DNA from 3 places in the Kurthia sp. 11kri321 genome. Region 1 is predicted to be linked to each of the others. Evidence: riboswitches for the same ligand, from Rfam matches in the RefSeq annotation. Region 1 holds a riboswitch; each other region holds the start of a gene.
The links. Region 1 has a riboswitch for S-adenosylmethionine ahead of ASO14_RS09045 (methionine biosynthesis PLP-dependent protein). Riboswitches for the same ligand answer to the same signal wherever they lie in the genome.

Region 1 (5,716 bases):
CAAATGCTCTTTTTAACTCGCTTGGAAGTCTTCATTCTATGCTATTGTAACTTAATGTCTGACATCTGACAATCTAAAAACTTATTTTTCACGCTCTACGTATAATACCCAAAAATCATCGAACGTAATCGCTGTCATATCAGGGTCTGCGGCTTCCTCAATGTAACGTGAAAGTTCATCAAAGTCCTCCGATTGTTTTGGAAAGGTATGATCTAAAAACATCGCTTCTGCAAATCGTGCAAAAACATCATTTTTACCTCCTCCTCTGTAAGTTAATGCAAATTGATAGAAACTATGTCGCATATATATTCTCCTTAACTAGTAAATTAGAATTGGTTTTTTGAAATTTTTGTATGGCTTTTTTACTTCTGTTTCCGTAATATATAGAATAGATAGAAAATTTCAAATTACGTAAAGTAGGTGACACGATGGTTATGACAAAAAAGAAAGTACCCACTTCTAAAAAAGCTACGAAACGAAGTAAGAAAAGTTCTAAAAACAATGCCACTCCCCCAAAATTTTTAAAATCATTCAAGGTTCTTAAATTAATTCGTGGGCGTGTAGTACTTGTTTTCGCAGTCCTCACCATTATTTTAGCAGCGATGCTTATTGTATCTTACAATAATACAGAACGCTTGAAAGATGAACTCAAAACACTGACGGGTAAAAATGTAGATCAGCAAATGCGCGTCAATTTACTCGCTGGTGAAATTGCACAACTATCCAACTTAGAACAGAGCTTTATTATAACAGGTAGCGATGTATATCTTGGACAATATGAAGAACAAAAAGAGACAATTGACAAAACACTTCAAGATCTACATAAAGCCTTTAATAAAAAAGGTGATGCGCGTGACCGAATTGATTCGATTGACCAATTTTATAATAACTATTTAACCTATTCTAAACGCGTCATTGATGTTCGTAAAGAGAGTGGTTTAGATGCGGCACAACGAATTGTTCAGATTGGAACAGGTGCTAAAGCTATGTCTTATGTAGATATCCACATAGACATGATGAATAAGGTATTAGCTAAAAATACGGATGCACAAATTAAAAAAGTAGAAAAAAGCACGGAAGTTTCGATGATTATTTTCTTCGTTTTAACATTATTGTCGATCATTCTCGTATTTATGTCAGGTACAGCGATCTTCCGTACAATTAAAGTGAATACGCACAAAATTAATCGTTCACTATTGGATATGGCAAGTGCAGGTGGTGACTTAACAAAACGTCTTGAAATTAAAAATGACGATGAATTTGGTCAAATCTCTGCTAGTACAAACACATTAATTGAGTCGATTGCGAATTTAGTGCGAAAAGTCAGTGCTTTAACAGAGAATGTATCTGCAAGTGGCCAACAACTGACTGCTTCTGCACAGGAAAACGCGACAACAATTCAACAGATTGCGAACTCAACTGCGGAAATCGCAGAGAGCAGTGAACAGACGATTCGTTCAATGGAGCAATCATCTAACAAAATGTCACATCTAGAAGAAACAACACTGCAACTGAATGATGATGCACAGGATTTACGTCAAACTTCAGCGACAATGCGTGAAGCAGCAAAAGAAGGACAAAATAAAATCCAACAGTCTGCAAAATCGATGATGGAGATTGAAGAAGTTATTGCGAATACGAACCAAACTGTCACAGGTCTTGGTGAAAGTTCTGAGGAGATCACATCGATTATCGGAACGATTACGAGTATTGCTGAACAGACGAACTTACTTGCCTTAAATGCGGCGATTGAAGCGGCACGTGCAGGTGAACATGGTAAAGGTTTTGCGGTTGTAGCAGATGAAGTCCGAAAGCTTGCAGAACAATCACAACGCGCTGCAAGTGAAGTAGCAACGATTGTACACACGATTCAAGACGAGATTTCGGTCATGGTCAAGCAAAATGAGGCTGGCGTGTCGAAAGTCATTCAAGGGGTCGAAATTACGAATGAAACGATTCAAACATTCGATGCCATTACACGCGAGACAGAGAAAACGATTCGTATTATTGAAAACATGGTAACGCGAATCGCTGAGACGAAGAATGTCAGTCAAGATGTTATGCAGTCGTTCATCGCAGTAAACTCGATGGCAGAACATACAGCACATCAAGCGGATCAATCGGCAGCGGCGGCTGAACAAGGCTCTGCATCTATTCAAGAAATTTATGCATCTTCTGAAGAATTGTCACGTCAAGCAGATTCATTACGTGATTTAGTTCAACAATTTAAAATTTAATCTGACCAAAGACTAGGCTAGCTAAGTATTTACTTTGCTTCTGTCCTAGTCTTTGTTTTTTATTTCCATATCAAATGCCCTATTTTTCATAAAATAACATTTTTCTCGCAACATAAACGGATATTCCCTATTCTTTTATGATAAAAAGTGCTAGTATAAGCAATCGAGGAGTGATTCAAAATGAAATTAACAAAATACGTATTAGCATTTGGGATGTTAACAGGTGCTACTCTACCTTATACTTTACCTGCTACGGAAGCTTTTGCTGCCACAAAAAAAGAAGGTGTTGTGTCAAAAGACGTAATCGTACGTGCGGCATCTACACCAAAATCAAAAAATCTTGGTACATTAACAAAAGGAACAAATGTTACGATTTATAAAGAAACAACATATTGGTACCAAGTGAAGTTCAATAATAAATTGGCTTATATTTCAAAAGATCACGTGAAGTTGAATACAAAGAAAAAACCAACAACAAAGAAACCAACAACAACTAAAAAACCAACAACTGACACACTTGTATCAAAAGTTCCTTCAAAAAAAGCTGCAAATGCGACAATTAAATCGAATGTATATTACTATAAAACAGCTTCAACAAAAGGAAAATCACTTGGTATTTTGAAAAAAGGTACGAAAATTCATGTGAATTCTACAAGTAAATTTGGTTGGGTTGAGTTCGACTTCAACGGTCAAAAAAATTACGTCTACAAAGACTTTGTAACAATGACAAAAAAATAATCAAATGGGAATCGTAGTTTAGACTACGGTTCTTTTTTTATCTTCTCTAAATTCTGAATAATTATTTAATTTAGCTTGAAATTTCGCTGTTTGCATGGTAAGATTCCATTAATTGACTAATAATCGATTAATTAAATAGGTTTTCTTATCGAGAGAGATGGAGGGACATGGCCCGATGAAATCTCAGCAACCCCCTCTTTAAAGGGACAGGTGCTAAATCCAGTAAGACGCAGTTCTTGAAGATAAGAAGAATCACTCTTACATAGAGTTTTCTTCTTACTATTAGAAGAAAACTTTTTTTATTACACAAAAAAGGATGAGGACAATGACAAAAATCGAAACACTTTTAACTCAGGTGGGAACACATTCAGATGAAAAAACAGGTGCAATCAACGCTCCAATCTACCTTTCAACTGCTTATCGCCATGCAGGTCTTGGAGAATCAACAGGCTTTGATTACACGCGTACAAAAAATCCAACGCGATCGGTATTAGAGGAGGAATTTGCACGTTTAGAAGGCGGAGATGCTTGTTTCGCCTGTAGTAGCGGTATGGCTGCAATTCATTTAATCCTCTCGCTATTTAAAACAGGTGATGCAGTGATTTACCCGGAGGATTTATATGGTGGCACATACCGACTGGCAACACAATATGAAGCACAATATGGTATTCAAGCAATCTTTAACGACTTTTCATCTCTTGAAGAGGTGGAACAACTTGTTATTGAACATCCTGTTAAGGCGATTTTCTTAGAAACGCCGACGAATCCTTTAATGCAGGAAATTTCTATCGAAGAATGTGTGAAAATTGCGAAAAAATATGGCATTTTATTGATTGTCGACAATACATTTTTAACACCGTACTATCAACGCCCAATTGAGTTAGGTGCAGATATTGTTATGCATAGTGGCACAAAATATATTGGTGGACATAATGATGTATTAGCAGGACTGGTTGTGTCAAAAGGTACTGAACTAAGTGAACGTCTTTTCTTACAACATAATGCGATTGGTATGACACTCTCACCTTTTGATAGCTGGTTACTACTTCGCGGTTTAAAAACACTACACCTTCGTATGAAACAACATACAGCAAACGCTCAGGCGATTGTGGCATTTTTAGAGAAGTCGCCACATATACGTGACGTTTTATATGCTGGACGCGGTGGCATGGTATCCTTCCGTCTACAATCTGGAAAACAGATTGATCCATTCTTACGTAATTTAAAACTGATTGCTTTCGCTGAAAGTTTAGGCGGTGTGGAATCATTTATTACGTACCCAACAACGCAAACACATGCAGACATTCCGGAAGAAATTCGCAATGCGCGTGGCGTAGATGATTCACTTCTTCGTTTCTCAGTTGGCATTGAGGAAGCAGAAGATTTAATTGCGGATTTACAAAACGTATTTAACGTATTAGAAAGCGAGGCTGTTGTACATGACTAAAGAACAAATTGAAACAACGTTAATTACAGGTGCTACAAAACATGATTACGAAGCAAAATCGGGAGCTGTTAATGTACCAATTTACGCTTCTTCTACCTTCGACCAAGAGCATTTCGATGCTTTTGGCCCATATGATTATAGTCGTTCTGGTAACCCAACGCGCGATGCACTTGAGCGAACAATTGCACAGCTTGAAAATGGTTCACGTGGCTTTGCTTTTGCTTCAGGAATCGGTGCCATTTCAGCAGCTTTACTTACATTAAATGCTGGTGACCATATTGTTGTAACGAACGAAGTATATGGTGGTACTTATCGCTTTGTAACAACGCTTTTACCGAAGTACGGGATTACGCATACCTTCGCTGACTTCACGGATTTAGAAGCGATTGAAGCAACGATTCAGCCGAATACAGTTGTACTCTATGCTGAAACACCTGCAAATCCACTGCTTGGGATTACGGATTTAGAAGGTGTCGTTAAAATTGCGAAGAAGCGCCAATTAAAAACATTCGTTGATAACACATTTATGACACCTCTTTATCAAAAACCACTCGACTTAGGAGCAGACGTTGTACTGCATAGTGCGACGAAGTTTTTAGGTGGTCATAGTGAAGTCATTGCAGGGCTCGCTGTCACAAAAGACGAAGAACTCGGTCAAGCGATTTACGCGATTCAAAACGGGATGGGCGGTATTCTTGGACCACATGACTGCTTCTCTGTCATTCAAGGAATTAAATCATTACATGCACGACTTGAGATGTCGTCACATAATGCACAAAAAATCGCAGAATTTTTACAGCAACACGAAGATGTAGTCGATGTTTACTACCCAGGATTACCGACACATCCTGGTTATGACATCCATCAACGTCAAAGTACTTCTGGAGGTGCCGTTCTATCATTTAAACTACCAACTCGTGACTTCACAAAAGTATTTGTAGAAAGCATGCAAATCCCAATCTTCGCTGTCAGTTTAGGTGGTGTCGAGTCGATTCTCTCGTATCCTGTTACGATGAGTCACGCCGCCATTCCACAAGAAGAACGTGAAAAACGGGGTATTACAGATGGTTTACTTCGTCTATCTGTTGGACTTGAACATGTTGACGATTTAATTGCAGATATTTCACAAGCACTTGAAAAAGCAAAAGTAACTGTATAAATAGAAAAAGAGGACTTCAGCGTGAGCTGAGGTCCTCTTCATTATTTTATTTATTAAATAGTACTAGATATCTACCGTAACCTTCTTTTTCTAAGTCAGCAACTGGAATAAAGCGAAGTGCCGCTGAATTGATAC
Region 2 (5,716 bases), 890 kb from region 1:
TTTCAGGTAATGAAGGACTGTGGGAGATTAATATTGCACTTACTGCTATTGAAGGATTTAAAGAAGATGGCACATTATTAGAAGCTCTTACTTTACTTGAAAAATTTGTGAGAGCATTAATAAATGAAGTAACTGCTAACTAAATCAAGTGCACAACAAAAAGCCAGAATCACGTAATAAAGCGTAATTCTGGATTTTCTTATATTTTGCTATGACTTTCAAACGGGTACAACAACCGATTGTTTCGATAGCATACTCGCGTAATCTTCTACCATTACAGAAGCAGTTGGATACATACCTGCACCAGGACCTACTAATGTAATCTTACCGATATAGTTCGTATCAAGTGCGACTGCATTATCGACGCCATCAATTGCATATAACGGATGTGCTGCATCAACAAGTTGAGGTCCAATTTCTGCATGAATTTTACCGTTTTCATCAATAGAAACTTCTGCAATATGGCGATAGCGTTGGCCATTTGCATCTGCTTGTTGTACTTGTTCCAATGTAATTTCAGAAATACCTACCACTTTTACATCTTCCCAGTTCGGTTGTTTACCGAATGCGAGCGCACTTAAAATCATTAGCTTTTTGAAAGCATCTTGTCCTGAAATATCATTATATGGATCTGCTTCTGCATATCCTAAATCTTGTGCATTTTTTAAAGCTGTTTCGAATGAAATACCTTCTGTACGCATTTGCGTTAAGATATAATTCGATGTGCCATTTAAAATACCTTGAATGTGTACTACATCATTCACACGTAAGATTGTCTCCATTGTTTTAATTACCGGTACACCACCTGCAGTAGTTGCTTCAAAACCTACTTGTACACCGTATTTTTTCGCCTTCTCTTGTAGCGCTTGACCAAATTTAGCAAACATGACTTTATTTGCAGTAATAACGTGCGCCCCTTTTTCAATTGCTGCATCTAAATAACCATATGCTGGTTCTTCTCCAACAATTGCTTCAAAGACAACGTCTAATTGCGGCAATGCTAAAATATCTTCAAAACGATTCGTTAATAAAGACGCATCTACACCTTCGCGCTCTTTTGAAACATTATGGACTAAAATTTTTGCTACTTCGATGTCCACACCCAGTGTTTCTTTCAATTGCTTTCGCTTTTCTTTCAAAATGTTAAAAATGCCTTCTCCTACCGTTCCGAACCCTAGGATTGCCACCTTCACTGCTGTCATATTGTTCGCCTCCAATGATTAAATTTAATTTGTTTATTTTGAACGTTCATTTCACAACTTAATGAAAATTCTAACGTATTTAAAGACATATTTCAAGAAAATTCTTTTTCAGAAGGACAATTGTTTTTTCTAAGAGGTCACTAAATACTGAATTTTAGAAAGTAAAAGGAACTGCCTACAACGGATTGAGTCAGTTCCTTCTATTATATATAACTGATTTTAGAACCTATTTTGCGACCACTGTTACTTGTTGGAATGCTTGCTCTAACGCATGAGTTAGATCTTCTGCATTTTCAAGGCCGATTGATAAACGAATGAGTTCTTCTGGCACACCTGATTGAATAAGTTCTTCTTCATTTAATTGTTGATGTGTTGTTGAAGCTGGATGAATAATTAATGAACGCGCATCGCCTACATTGGCTACATGTGAGAATAGTTCAATCGCATCAATGAACTTGCGACCTGCTTCACGCCCACCTTTAATGCCAAATGTTAAAACAGAACCTGCACCATTTTTTAAATATTTTTCTACGAGTGGCGCATACTCGCTATCTTCAAACCCATTATAGTGTACCCATTCCACTTGTTCATGGTTGCGTAAGAATGTCGCTACTTTTTGTGCATTTTCATTATGACGTGGCACACGTAAATGAAGTGTCTCTAAACCTTGTAAAAAGTTAAAGGCTGCATCTGCACTTAATGTCGGACCGAAGTCACGTAATAATTGAACGCGTAAACGTGTTGCAAACGCTGCATTCGGTGCATCCACACCATAGCGAATACCATGATAAGAAGCATCTGGTTCTGTATAGTCTGGGAATTTACCTTGCGTCCAGTCGAACTTCCCTGCATCCACTACAATTCCACCGATTGTTGTACCATGTCCACCAATCCACTTTGTTGCAGAGTGAATCACAAGATCTGCACCATGTTCAATCGGGTTACATCCAACTGGTGAAGCAAATGTATTATCGACGATGAGTGGAATTTGATGTTCATGTGCAATTTTTGCAAATGCTTCTAAGTCAACTACTGATAAACTTGGATTTCCGATTGTTTCAACATATAGCGCTTTTGTGTTCTCTTGAATCGCTTCTGCAAACTTCTCAGGTTCGCGCTCATCAACGAATGTTGTTGTAATACCGTAACGTGGAAGTGTATTCGCAAATAAATTGTACGTGCCACCATATAGACTATTCGCAGCTACAATATGATCTCCTGCACGCGTAATATTTAAAATACTAAATGAGATAGCAGCCATACCTGAAGATAGAGCGACTGCTGCTGTTCCTCCTTCTAATAAGGCAACACGTTTTTCAAACACATCAACTGTTGGATTCATAATGCGTGAATAAATATTGCCTGCTTCTTCTAAAGCAAATAATTTACGAGCATGTTCTGAATCATTAAATTGATATGCAGTTGTACGATAAATAGGTACTGCAATCGCTCCTGTTACGGGGTCTGATGATTGTCCGCCGTGTACGGCTAATGTTTCTTTTTTGAATTCTGTCATATATGATTCCTCCTAAAATGAATTATGATGATGGACATCGGAATAAGGAATTATAGGAGAAGGATTTTATAAAAAAAGCCCTCTTCTTAGGTAAGAAGAGGGCTGTATCGAACATGGTCCTCCCCTTATCTGTCAGATCCGATAAAAAATCTGTAGGAATTAGCACCTTGGTTTCAAAAAAAGAAACTGGTTGCTGGGCATCGCAGGGCCTATCCCTCCGCCACTCTTGATAAAGGTTTTAAACATATAATGTTTCCATCAATTTCTATCTAGTATAGTCATCTATTTTTCATTCGTCAATCTTTTTTCTGAAAATTTTTATTATACTGATTTAATTCTTTTAAAATACAATTTTATTTTTAAATAAAAATTACTAAAAAACTTTTTAAAATGAATCAAAGGTTTTCGAATAAGATGAGCATTTATGGTAGCATAGTCTTTGAATACAAATGACAATAGGAGTTGAATGAATCATGAATCAAGTAAAAGAATTATTACGTAGTCATACTTCTGTCCGTAAATATACAGGCGAAGAAATTCCAAAAGAAGTGGTATATGATTTAATCGAAACTGCACAGATGGCTGCAACATCACACTTTGTACAAGCATATAGTGTGATTCATGTGACAGATCCTGAGAAAAAAGCGAAACTTGGCGAATTATCGAATAATGATTTCCAATTCAAAACAGCTGGCGCTTCTTTCCTATTCTGTGTAGACTTCAAGCGCCTTCAAATTGCTGGTCAAAAATACGATATTGATATTACAGCTGATTCAGCTGAAAATGTCTTAGTCGGTGTAGCAGATGTTAGCTTATTTGCTCAAAACTTCGTCATCGCAGCTGAAGCTGAAGGCTACGGTATTTGCTATATTGGTGGCGCACGTAATAATCCAAAAGAAATTAGCGAATTATTCAACCTACCTGAATACGTCTTCCCGATGTTTGCGATGACAATCGGCAAACCAACGAAAACAAATGATACAAAACCACGTTTACCAGTGGAAGCAATTGTACATGAAAATGGTTATGACGTAGAAAAATATGACGCACTATTAACACAATATGATAAAGAACTTGGCGAGTACTACTTAAACCGTAATGCTAATCAAAAAGTAACGAACTGGACGAAACAAATGGCGGATTACTTAGTAAACCAGCAACGTCCGTTCATTAAAGATTTCCTTGCTTCACAAGGCTTCACGTGGAAATAGTCTAAATACAAGAAAGAATCACACTTATGATTGTGCGATTCTTTCTTTTTATTTTTTCAATTGAATCGATACTTCAATATGATTTAGCTGTTGTTCTAAATCATATAAAGCTTCATATGCTTCATCAAGTGTCACGCGTTCAAAACGAATTTGGTCACCTGGCTTCATTTGCCCGAAACGATGTAAGTCAGCTGAAATCACCTGCCCAATTCGAGGATAACCACCTGTTGTTTGACGATCTGCTAATAAAATGATGGGTTGTCCATCATTCGCTACTTGAATCGTTCCATTCGTTACTGCTTCTGAAACCATCTCTTGTTGCACATCTTTTTGAAGCTTAAACCCTTTTAAACGATACCCCATACGGTCAGATGACATAGCAACATCAAAATGAACACGTTCAAAATTTTGTTGTGTAGCTGTTGTAAACCATTGATATTCATTCCCTTCGACGAAACGAATGCGGTGCCTTTTACGTGCTTTTTTATAAAAATCAGGTCGGACATGCCACGAAACTGTACTAAAATATTCGTTTTTAATCGGTAATACAGGTGTATCCCAATTTGTATTCATTAATTGTATTTCATCTTGTTCTTGAAGCGCACGTCCATTTAGACCCCCCATATTTGCGCGCAAGTATGTACTTTTACTTCCGAGCTTTTCTTCTATTAAAAAACCATGTTGCACAGCAAGATAACTTCTCAACCCTTTTTTTGCACCTTTAAAGCGGAGTGTCTGATTAGCGCGAACGAGTACAGGTCGCCACTGTGGTACATCCATCCCCTGAATTGTCGGTGTTAAGTCACCACCTGTAATCGCAATATACGTATCTTCTGAAAAATGAAATGCCGTACCGCGCATCGTTACTTCGATACACGCTTCGTGCTGATGATTTCCCAATAAACGATTAGCAATTTTAAGTGCAAAAGAATCCATCGCCCCGCTTACAATAACGCCAATATTTTGATAGCCGATTCGTCCAATATCTTGGATTGTTGCAAGTGTGCCAGCTTTTAAGCAAGTGATTGACATAGACTTTCTCCTTTCAGCGCATGATATTCTTCAATTGAAATAGGATAGAATCGAATCCAGACACCTGCTCGTAATAAGGTAGGATTTTCTGCTTCTGGTGTAAATAAAGCTGTTGGTGTACGTCCGATGATTTGCCAACCACCCGGTGTTTCAATTGAATACACCCCTGTTTGTGAACCTGCAATCCCAACAGATCCTGCTTCAATTTTCAAACGTGGTGTTTGTTTTCTTGGTGTTGCTAATGATTCGTCTAGTCCGCCTAAATACGGGAACCCTGGTGCGAACCCTAACATATAAACAAAATAATCACGTCCTGTATGTTTTTGAATCACTTCTCCTGGCGTGATGCCATGATAGTTTGCGACTTCTTCTAAATCAGGTCCAAATTCACCACCATAGCAAACAGGAATTTCAACTACCTCTTCCATCTGTTCTGTAACAATTATTTCTTGCTGTAGAATAATACAGATTTTTTCTTCTAACCACTGATATGGATTTTGTCGATTGTGTATTTTCTTCTTCACATCTAGTGGGTTAAACAAAATCGTAATCACTTGAAATGATGGTACGATTTCTTCATACGGTAACTCCGCATCCTCTATATGTTGAATCAATAATTGCATCATATGATACTGTTGAACGCTCATCGCTTCGTTAAATTCAATACGAATTGCAGCGTCTCCCATTGGCGATATTGTTGTGTATTCACTAAATCGCATGTCGCCACCCCTTTTCCCGAATTTCGGAATTTTAAT
Region 3 (5,716 bases), 360 kb from region 1:
GCCATACCTACACCGGATGCACAGACACCTAGATTAGCTGCTCCAGCACTTACACCACTTAACATAATAACTGTAGCTACACCAATTGTTGAAATAGGTGAGATGATTAAAATAGAGAAAATCATCGCAATTAACATGCCCATTAAAACAGGTTGAAGATTTGTTAATGTCGCAATACCAAGTCCGACAACATCTGCTCCATACTTTACATAAGGTAAGATAAATAAACCGATTAGACCTGGAATAAACAATGATAGAGCAGGCATTAGTAATAATGTATAATCTTTTAATTTATTCCCTAAAAATTGCACAAATACAACGGCTAAACCAGCTGTAATTCCGATGTTAATGACAACACCAATACCAGCCATCGTCATACCTGTTTCGCTAAATGTGATGACACCTGAACCTACCATTGTTGCTAGTCCAACACTCGTCATTTGAATCGGTGTGAGTTTAAATTGGATCCCGATCATGACACCAATAACGACCGGTAGTAAACTCATCGCAATTAATGTGACATTTAAAATGGTTTGTAAAAACGGTGCAATCGTAGGGAAGTGTTGAATCATCAGTTTCAGAATCTCCCCCACCAACGCATTAGGAATTAAACAAACGACAATACCTAAGCTCATTCCTGTTAGTAACTTATTAAAAAAATCTTTCATACGCTCAAACCCTTTCGAAGCAAACTGTTCTTTTAAAGTAAATTTAGTTTATATTGTCTATATATTTCAGTCAATACTGAAATATCAGAAAATTCTATATTTATAGAATGGAATAGATATTTAAGTCTTTTATGAGAGATTTTGGTATGAAAAAAAGAAAAGTATTTTTGTAATATATAAATAAAATAAATTTATTATGTAAACTAAAAGGCTATACAGTCCATTTGTGTCAATTTTTCAATCAATAATAAGAGATATGATGCACGTCTTTTACAAAGACCTAAAATCATTAAGAGATTGCAAGTTTTTTTATTTACAATAATGATTTTGGGGTATATAAAATTAGTGTTTATACATGGATTGAACTATAAAAGTAGGTGATAATATGACATATCAATTTGAGGGGATTTATAATTTTCATGATTTAGGTGGACTAAAAAGTTCGGATGGTCGTAACGTGAAAAAGGGGCTTCTATTTCAAAGTGGCGATATTAGTAACGCAACGGTTCAAGATATTTATTACTTAAAAGAAGTATTAGGCATCAAAACCATTATTGATTATCGTAATGAGTATGAACAAAATGAAAAACCTTCTTTAAAAATCCAAGGAGTTCATACAATTCATTCACATGTATCCATGCCTACACTCATGCTTACAGAACTTTTACAAGATTATGAAGCGAGTACCCATTATTTTGAAGCACAAAATCGTATGCGTATTTATCGTGAACATCTTGCAAAAAATAATTCATACCGGCCTTTAATTGAAGTAATCCGACTGAAACAAGTTCCTTTACTTCAACATTGTATGTTAGGTAGAGATCGTACAGGAATAGGTGTATTTCTGCTCTATCTACTATTGGATGTACCATTGAAAACAATTGTCCAAACTTTTTTGGAGCGCCAGAAGAATGCTATCGAACAAATGCCTGAATGGTTAAAAGTAATGATTCGAAATCTACAGGGCCAAAAATTAGAAACGGATATGAATTATGTAAATGGTGACTTCCTATTAGTTGCATATGATGAAATTTTAAATGAATTTGATACAATTGAAAATTTCTTTTTAAAACAGTTTCAAATAGACAAAACAGAGAGAAAAGCAATTCAAGATTTTTATTTAGAATAATGGAGGCGTTTAAATGTTTTTACCATTCGAAGGAATTCCTAATTTTCGTGATTTAGGTGGTGTAACGACGATTGAAGGTAAACATGTGAAAAAAGGATTACTTTATCGTTGTGGAGAATTAAGTAAGAGTACACCGAAAGATTTGCAACAACTGCAAGCGCTTCATATTCGAACAATCATTGATTACCGAGATGAAAGTGAGATTGAAGCTCATCCGACACCAAGGATACAAGGTGTGCATGACGTCCATGCGCCTGCTAGTCGATCGCAATTTAATCTTGCTTCGATTGAAGATTTAGCGAGTAGTGATTTATTGAAGCAATTGAATATGGATTTATTTAAAGAGTTTTATGCCAGTTTAGCATTTGAAAATCCTGCATATCAAACACTCGTCTCTATTTTAAAAGCACATGAAGGACCGATGATTCAACACTGTACAGCAGGAAAAGACCGCACAGGAATTGGCTCAATGATTACGTACTTGATACTTGGTGTTCCTTATACGACGATTGTCCAAGACTTTTTAGAAACTAATCAATATATGGAGAAACATTCACCATATTGGCAAAAACCTCTTGAATTAGCTGTTAAGGATCCAGAAATTTTGCAGGTATTAGTAGGAGTCAATCAAACATTGCTCGACCATGTACATGATGAGATTTTAAGAAAATACGGTACGATTGAGATGTATTTAAAAGAAGAATATCATATTGATGAACAAACGAGAAAAGAGATTCAAGATTTCTATTTAGAGTAGCATAAGGGGGATTTTGAGATGAAGTGGCAAACAAGTGTAACGGAATTATTAGGAATTGAAAAACCAATTATTCAAGGAGGTCTCGCCTATCTTGGTTATGCAGATTTAGCAGCAGCAGTTTCGAATGCTGGAGGACTGGGCCAAGTGACAGCACTCAGTTTAGATTCTCCAGAAGATTTACGAAAAGAAATTCATAAAACACGCACATTAACAGATTGTCCTTTTGGTGTGAACTTTGCGATTGGACGACACCGTGAACATTACGAACCTTTTGTACAAGTAGCAATAGAAGAAGGTATTCAAATCATTTCGATTACAGGAGGAAATCCAAGTCCTGTATTAGAAATGGTGAAAGACACCGATATGAAGAAGCTTGTACTCGTTTCTTCTGTTAAATTGGCTTTAAAGGCCGAAGAAAAAGGGGCAGATATTGTTGTCGTTGTTGGACAAGAAGGCGGTGGTCACCTCGGTTTAAATGATTTAGGGACACATGTACTCGTTCCGCGCGTTGTCGATGCTGTCAACATCCCTGTAATCGCTTCAGGAGGCATTGCAGATGGTCGTGGTATCTTATCTGCTTTTGCACTAGGAGCAGACGGAGTTGAGATTGGGACACGTTTTATTGCGACAGAAGAATGTGTAGATGCAGCACCACTGTACAAACAAGCATTGATTGAACATGATGAAATGGATACGGTCGTTATTAAACGTTCCATTGGTGGTCCAGCGCGTGTATTACACACACCATTCACAGATGAAATTTTAGAAATTGAACAAAAGACGCCTACATACGAGGCATTAAAAGAGTATATTAGCGGTGCAGCAAACCGTCGTTATATTTACGAAGAGCAGCAAGATGGTTTTGGATATGCAGGTCAAAGTATTGGTTTCATTCATTCCATTCCAACTGTTGCAACTTTATTTGAGCAATTTGAGAAGCAAATTGAAGAAGCAAGAACGCAATTAAATCTAAAAATAAAATAATATTCAGAAAACAGTTGCAATTCCGATTTGCTTACTGTAATATGAAGTTAACAAAAAAATCGTATCTCTTATCAAGAGAAGGCGAGGGACTGGCCCGTTGACCCTTCAGCAACAGACAATGTTAAATTGAACTGTGCTAAATCCTGTAGCGTAAGCTAAAAGATAAGAAGAGTTCCTTTGACTATTCAAAACCTCTTCTTATCAGGAGAGGTTTTTTTGTAGATTAAAAAGGAGTGATGTTATGAGCGAATCGGTTTTACAGCAAGATGTTTTACAAGCATTACAAACATTGAAAAAGCAGAAATGGGTGGACTTGACACATACCTTTAATAGCCAGTCACCTCACTTCCATGCATTCAATCCAGCAAAATTCGATACACTTTTTACACATGATGATGGCTTTTTTGCACAACAATTTTCTTTTGCAGGTCAGTATGGAACACATCTTGATGCACCGATACACTTTGTACGAGATACACGCTATATCGAGGAACTTCATCTTCAGGAGTTAGTACTGCCACTTATTGTTGTAGATATTACAGCTCAAGTACAAAAGAATCCAGGTCACACGGTAACGATTGAAGACATCCTCTCATTTGAGGATCAAAATGGCATCATTGAAGCCGACTCATTTGTCGCATTACGCACAGACTGGTCGAAGCGCTGGCCCGACCATGATATCTTTAATAATATTGATGAAGCAGGCGTGGCTCATGTGCCAGGTTGGTCTGTCGAAGTATTATCTTTTTTATTCAAAGAACGAGGCATTAAAGCGATTGGTCATGAAACATTTGATACAGATTCGAGTGAAGAATATCGAAAACATGGCTCATTAGCCGCAGAGTATTTCGTTTTAGAACAAGATACGTATCAAGTCGAACTTTTAACGAATTTAGATCAACTTCCGGCAAAAGGGGCAGTTATCTTTAATATCGTGGCTAAACCTGAAAAAGCATCTGGTTTTCCCGTACGCTCATTTGCGATTACACCGAATCAATAAAGGCTCATTTGTCTTAAACTATACAGACTCATTTGTCGTGGAAACACCTTGTCATCTCAAGGTGTTTTTTGTTTCAAAAATAATATTATTATGTAAACCAAATATTTTCGTTGAATTTTCAGAAAATGAGTTGACATCTTTTTTCATCTGTTATATATTAAGTACAACAAATAAAACTGTTATATAACAAAAGGAGAGATGTTCAATGGAACACTTTATGGAAGGTTATCAAATATATTGTCAGGCTTGCGAAAATTATGGGTTGGAGTCGATGAATTACCATTTATATGTCAAACAATTAACAGAGGAGCAATTGTATGCATTTAATGAGTATAAGAGAGACGCCACAATTCAAGAGATTAGCTAGGTATTAAACCTCTATTTTCCACTTAATGTGTAAAGTAGAGGTTTTTGTATGTCCTAAGACCTTCTTTTATGAAAAGTTATTTACTTTTTTTATAGAGTATGGAATACTTTCTATTAAGATAATTGAATATTCTTTCAGATGAGAGTGCTAGTTTTAGGCTAGATAATAGGGAAATCGGTGAAAATCCGATGCAGCCCCGCTACTGTAATATGGGATGAAATGACATATAAACACTGTGTTTATACGGGAAGTTGTCAAAGTAATGTGATCATAGAGCCAGGAGACCTGCTTTCATCATTCGTTTCAATCTTCGAGGGGTGGATTAGACGCACGTAAGTATAAATATTGTTACATAATTCTTCATGTCTTTAGAACGTGAGCTTTTCGTGTTAGCTAATCCTCCAAATCAAAACAATTTGGGGGTTATTTTTATGTTTAAATCAAAATGGGTGATTCCAGCAACATTATCAGCAGCTTTAGTCGTTTCAGCTGTACCAGCAACGGCTTTACAAGCAGAAGCAAAAGTACCAACAGTTAAAAAAGTTGATGTAGCGAATACATTAAAAGCAACATCGAACTATTATTATTCATTACCAGATGTATCAACACCAACTTACCAAAGTTCAGATGCAGTACTTAATTTTGCGCGTTCAAATTACGCTGTAAGTAAAGATTACTACACAACATTCTATAAAGATGTTGAACGTGAATTAAAGAAGCAAAAAGGTCAATTTAATGGTTCGCCAGGCGCATTATCAAAAATAATTTTAGCGATTACTGCAATCGGTAAAGATCCGAAAAATGTTGCGGG

Region 2: another riboswitch for S-adenosylmethionine. It lies ahead of ASO14_RS13240 (O-acetylhomoserine aminocarboxypropyltransferase/cysteine synthase family protein); the one in region 1 lies ahead of ASO14_RS09045 (methionine biosynthesis PLP-dependent protein).
Region 3: another riboswitch for S-adenosylmethionine. It lies ahead of ASO14_RS07220 (cyclase family protein); the one in region 1 lies ahead of ASO14_RS09045 (methionine biosynthesis PLP-dependent protein).

What each region holds. Positions count from the first base shown of each region.
Region 1 covers NZ_CP013217.1:1,761,523-1,767,238, forward strand. The annotation lists gene ASO14_RS09030 (YozE family protein) at 82-303, opposite strand; gene ASO14_RS09035 (methyl-accepting chemotaxis protein) at 435-2,237, shown strand; gene ASO14_RS09040 (SH3 domain-containing protein) at 2,418-2,975, shown strand; SAM riboswitch class I at 3,118-3,224, shown strand; gene ASO14_RS09045 (methionine biosynthesis PLP-dependent protein) at 3,301-4,422, shown strand; gene ASO14_RS09050 (PLP-dependent transferase) at 4,415-5,581, shown strand; gene msrB (peptide-methionine (R)-S-oxide reductase MsrB) at 5,628-5,716, opposite strand, start outside.
Region 2 covers NZ_CP013217.1:2,649,667-2,655,382, forward strand. The annotation lists gene ASO14_RS13230 (hypothetical protein) at 1-143, shown strand, start outside; gene ASO14_RS13235 (homoserine dehydrogenase) at 219-1,202, opposite strand; gene ASO14_RS13240 (O-acetylhomoserine aminocarboxypropyltransferase/cysteine synthase family protein) at 1,429-2,718, opposite strand; SAM riboswitch class I at 2,841-2,954, opposite strand; gene nfsA (oxygen-insensitive NADPH nitroreductase) at 3,192-3,929, shown strand; gene ASO14_RS13250 (5-oxoprolinase subunit C family protein) at 3,978-4,961, opposite strand; gene pxpB (5-oxoprolinase subunit PxpB) at 4,943-5,680, opposite strand.
Region 3 covers NZ_CP013217.1:1,397,567-1,403,282, forward strand. The annotation lists gene ASO14_RS07200 (PTS sugar transporter subunit IIC) at 1-668, opposite strand, end outside; gene ASO14_RS07205 (tyrosine-protein phosphatase) at 1,054-1,797, shown strand; gene ASO14_RS07210 (tyrosine-protein phosphatase) at 1,811-2,554, shown strand; gene ASO14_RS07215 (NAD(P)H-dependent flavin oxidoreductase) at 2,573-3,538, shown strand; SAM riboswitch class I at 3,604-3,707, shown strand; gene ASO14_RS07220 (cyclase family protein) at 3,780-4,538, shown strand; gene ASO14_RS07225 (transcriptional regulator) at 4,744-4,905, shown strand; cobalamin riboswitch at 5,031-5,212, shown strand; gene ASO14_RS07230 (Ig-like domain-containing protein) at 5,337-5,716, shown strand, end outside.